DNA from 2 places in the Marinobacter shunpengi genome. Region 1 is predicted to be linked to the other one. Evidence: predicted binding sites of a transcription regulator. Region 1 holds the regulator's gene; the other holds the start of a gene.
What was found. The regulator sigma-54, encoded in region 1, starts transcription at its own class of promoters, with help from an activator protein. The targets are predictions, from matches to a motif close to ANTGGCATNNANNTTGCTNT.
Positions count from the first base shown of each region.

Region 2: glnK (P-II family nitrogen regulator) is a predicted target of sigma-54. The motif match lies at 1,683-1,702, and genes of this name have one in related genera.

Region 1 is NZ_JBJJLA010000011.1:126,736-129,135, reverse strand. Features, by position in the region: gene ptsN (PTS IIA-like nitrogen regulatory protein PtsN) at 1-147, opposite strand, end outside; gene hpf (ribosome hibernation promoting factor) at 241-549, opposite strand; gene ACJO3T_RS06155 (RNA polymerase factor sigma-54) at 580-2,085, opposite strand; gene lptB (LPS export ABC transporter ATP-binding protein) at 2,319-2,400, opposite strand, start outside.
Region 2 is NZ_JBJJLA010000009.1:18,817-21,216, reverse strand. Features, by position in the region: gene amtB (ammonium transporter AmtB) at 1-1,157, opposite strand, end outside; gene glnK (P-II family nitrogen regulator) at 1,231-1,569, opposite strand; gene ACJO3T_RS03135 (accessory factor UbiK family protein) at 2,046-2,312, shown strand; gene ACJO3T_RS03130 (YifB family Mg chelatase-like AAA ATPase) at 2,375-2,400, shown strand, end outside.

The DNA.
Region 1 (2,400 bases):
GATCTGGGTTTCATCCAGCTCCGGATACTGTCCGGCCACCTTTTCCGCGATAAATTCCAGAATCCGCTTCTTGCTGGTGCCATTGACCCGGCAATGGGTGAGTTCCGGCGCCAGTATGTTGTTGATGGTCAAGGTCGAATCGGTCATGGATGCTCGTCGGTCCCGATAAAAAAATGCTGCGGTACGAGTCCGTACCGCAGCGTTGTGAGTCAGATTATAGCCGTTCCGGTATCGCAATGGTTAGCGGGCAGTTGCTCCGTGCATCCGGTCAACGTTCTTTTCCTTGTGCTTGAGGATCTGCCGGTCAAGTTTGTCCACCAGGGCATCGATGGCGGCGTACATGTCATCGTTTTCAGCCTTCGCGTGGATTTCGCCGCCGACCACATGCAGCGTGGCTTCCGCGATCTGGCGCACCTTTTCCACCTCCAGGGTTACCTGACAGTTGCTGATGTGATCGAAGTGGCGCTCAAGTTTTTCGAATTTCTCGTTGATGTAATCCTTGAGGGAGGGAGTCAGTTCGACATGATGACCGGAAATGTTCAGTTGCATGGGCTTCTCCTGTTTGTCAGACCCTTTGTGTCAGACCAGTCGCTTCCGCTCGTTGGAGGGCGGAATATGCATGGCTTCACGGTACTTTGCCACCGTTCGCCTCGCCACCTTGATGCCCTGCTCTCCCAGCATGGTGGCAATCTTGCTGTCACTGAGCGGCTTTTTCGGGGTTTCCGCCGCAATCAGTTTCCTGATCATTGCGCGAATGGCCGTGGACGAGCATTCGCCGCCTTCCTCGGTGCTCACGTGGCTCGAGAAGAAGTACTTCAGCTCGAAGATGCCACGGGGCGTGTGCATGAACTTTTGCGTGGTGACCCGGGAAATGGTGGATTCGTGCATTTCCACAGCCTGGGCGATGTCCGACAGGATCAGCGGTTTCATCGCCTCTTCCCCATGGTCCAGAAAACCCTGTTGATGTTCAACTATTCGTGTCGCCACCTTCAGCAGGGTCTCGTTCCGACTCTGCAGGCTCTTGATGAACCATTTCGCCTCCTGGAGCTGATCCCGCAGATAGGTGTTGTCGGCACTGCTGTCGGCACGCCTTATAAGGGAAGCATAGCTGGCATTGACACGAATGCGCGGGGCAATTTCAGGATTCAGTTCCACCCGCCAGCGGCCCTTGTCCTTGCGTACGATCACGTCCGGAATCACGTAGTCCGGCTCGGAGGTGTCCAGGGCGTTGCCCGGGTGCGGGTTGAGGGCGGTGATCACCGCCAGCACTTCCCGCAACTGGTCTTCCTTCAGGCGACTGCGCCGTAACAGTTGTGCGTAGTCGCGGTTACCCAGCAGGTTGATGTAGTGGGTGATCACCAGTCGCGCCTTGTCCAGCCACGGGGTGTCTGCGGGCAATTGGTTAAGCTGGATCAGCAGGCATTCCTGCAGGTCACGGGCAAAGACACCGGGCGGGTCGAAGTGCTGCAGGCGGCGCAGGACGGCTTCCACCTCGTCCATTTCCACCGGGTCCTCGTCTTCGTCGTCCATCAGCCCGGAATGGATTTCCTCCAGTGCGGAGGTCAGGTAGCCGCGCTCATCCACGGCATCCAGCAGGGCATGGGCGATGGCGGCATCCCGCTCGCCCATGGGGGTCAGGTTGAGCTGCCACTCCAGATGGTCGTGCAGGGTCTCGGTAGTGGGACTGCGGCTTTCGAAATCGGAGTCATTGTCGTCATCGCCCCGGGAGGCGGGAGCCGGCGCGGACTGGTAGATATCGTCCCAGGCGGTGTCCACCGGCAGGTCGTCGGGGATGTTGTCGGACGGGTTGTTGTCCGCCGACCAGTCCGATTCCTCCCAGGTATTGTCGGCTGCGGACTCACCTTCCGAGGCGCTGACCGACTCCTCGTTGTTGTCCCGCTCGGCGTCGGAAGACTCGTCGGTGTCTTCCTCCTCGGAGGTTTCCAGCATCGGGTTGGAGTCCAGGGCCTGCTGGATTTCCTGTTGCAGGTCCAGTGTGGAAAGCTGGAGCAGACGGATCGCCTGTTGCAGTTGTGGGGTCATCGTCAGGCTCTGACCCATCTTTAACTGTAAGGAGGCTTTCATCACCATGGTTTCACATCCATCGCCCTTCTGAGGTAGCCGGTAACAGAATCGTTGCTAAAAAACACTGATTCAGCTCAAAAAATAGCTGAAGTCAGGCAAAAAAATCAGCATTACCGGATACTTGGAAATAACAAGCAAGTTCTTTGCCGAGTGTACCCCCTTGCTGCTGTCAACACAATTGCAGGGCGTGCGGACTGTGTTGCAGTGTGTAATGGGCACGGTCTGGCGTCGGATTACAGCCTGAACTCGTTCCCCAGGTAGACTTCCTTCACCTGCTGGTTGGCCAGGACTTCATCCGCGGACCCAGAGGCAATG
Region 2 (2,400 bases), on a different contig from region 1:
ATACCCCAGACCACCAGGCTGGCCACGAAGACCCAGACGAAGATGGTGATGGCACCGATAACCTGGCCGCTGAAGGAAGCACCGTCGTTGGTGACCGGCACCAGCAGCAGACCCAGCAGGCCACACACACCGTGGGCGGAGATGGCGCCGACGGGATCGTCGATGCGCAGCTTGTCCAGGGTGACGATGCTCAGTACCACCAGGATACCACCCAGTACACCCCAGATGGTGGCGACCAGTGCGCTTGGCGTGGACGGCTCGGCGGTGATTACCACCAGGCCGGCGATGGCGCCGTTGAGCAGCATGGTCAGGTCGGCCTTGCCGAACATCACGCGGGCGGTGATCAGGGCGGCGATGGCGCCACCGGCGGCAGCGGCATTGGTGTTCAGGAACACCATGGCCACGGAGTGGGCACTGGCCACGTCACCCAGCTTCAGCACGGAACCGCCGTTGAAGCCGAACCAGCCCAGCCACAGGATGAAGGTACCCAGGGCGGCCAGCGGCATGTTGGCACCCGGGAAGGCGCGGATCTCGCCGTTGGGGCCGTACTTGCCCTTACGGGCACCCAGCAGGATCACGCCAGCAAGGGCGGCGGCCGCACCGGCCATGTGCACGATGCCGGAGCCGGCAAAGTCGGAGAAGCCCAGGTCACCCAGGTTGTACATGCCGAACACATCGGCACTGCCCCAGGTCCAGGAGCCTTCCAGCGGGTAGATAACGCCGGTCATGACCACGGCGAAGATCAGGAAGGCCCAGAGCTTCATGCGCTCGGCCACGGCACCGGAGACGATGGACATGGCGGTGGCCACGAACACGACCTGGAAGAAGAAGTCGGACGCACCGGAGTAGATGGAGCCGCCTTCGAAGTCACCGCGCTCGGCGAATTCGCCCATCACGCCGCCGACGTCAACGCTGCCCATGCCGCTGAGGAAGATGCTGCCATCGTACATGATGGCGTAACCGCAGATCATGTACATGGTGCAGGCCACTGCGAACAGGGCCACGTTCTTGGTGAGGATTTCGGTGGTGTTCTTGGCGCGAACCAGACCGGATTCCAGCATGGCAAAGCCTGCTGCCATCCACATGACTAATGCGCCGCACACCAGGAAATAAAAGGTGTCTATCGCGTACTGTAAATGAAATACACTGTTTTCCATTGGAAGCCCTCCGCACGAGGCTTAACAGGATGTTGGATTTTTTGCGTTGGCCTGACTGCTTAAGCGCCCGGGATCAGACGGCTTCTTCGCCGGTCTCGCCCGTCCGGATACGGATGGCCTGTTCCAGCTCGGTCACGAAGATCTTGCCGTCACCGATCTTGCCGGTATTGGCCGCCTTGGTGATGGACTCGATGACCTGGTCCAGCAGGTTGTCACCGATGGCCACTTCCACCTTCACTTTGGGAAGGAAGTCGACCACATACTCGGCACCACGGTAGAGTTCGGTGTGCCCTTTCTGACGGCCGAAACCTTTCACTTCGGTTACGGTTACGCCCTGAACGCCAATCTCGGATAGTGCCTCACGGACATCATCCAGCTTGAAAGGCTTGATGATCGCTGTCACAAGTTTCATTGCTGTCTCCTTGGATTTAGCCGTCCCGGTTTTCTGGCCACTGCATCGTGGATCGACCGGGTTCGGGATGCTGCTACCTCGCACACCAATTGTGCGGATTGCGTGCAAGGCTCAAAGCATCGTGTGTGCCAACGCAAAAAAATATTTTAAAAACAGTGTATTACGATATTGGTGAACCAAAATGGTTCCAAAGTGTGCGCCATTATAGCGCAGCGATATGGAGCGAGAACCAATTTGGTGCAACTGCTCAAGACAGGTGCGCCCAGTTTGATAAACGTCCATTCCCTTTGGGCGGTTATCCACTGAAACCGTCACCGACGACGACGGGGTGTCAGCCAGCTTCAGGGGACTTCCTTTGAATAGTATGGCAGGGACCGGGCTGTGTTACACTCCCGGCGAACAGAAGGCCTCCAGCCCCACCGTTGTGGTGCGAGGCTGGTGACCGGGAACCCACAGAAGACAACGGAGAGAATGCGGTGAAGATTCCCAACGATCTGCTGGGCCAGGTCCAGCAACAGTTCGGTCAGTTCGTTCCGGACATGGCGCGGGCGGCCCGGGACGATGTTGAGAACCATGCCCGCGCTGCGGTCATGTCCGTTGTTTCGAAGCTGGAACTGGTGACACGGGAGGAGTTCGATGCCCAGCAGGCAGTGCTGCTTCGCACCCGCGAGCGTCTGGAGCAACTGGAGAAGCGGGTTGCCGAACTGGAGCAGACACACAGCGCCAACCCGGCACAGGACTGAATCCCCCATAAAAGGCGGCACAGGCAGTACCGCCGGGGCCTATAACATCAAGGAAGATCTTCATGCTTGCCACCATCCATACCCGTGC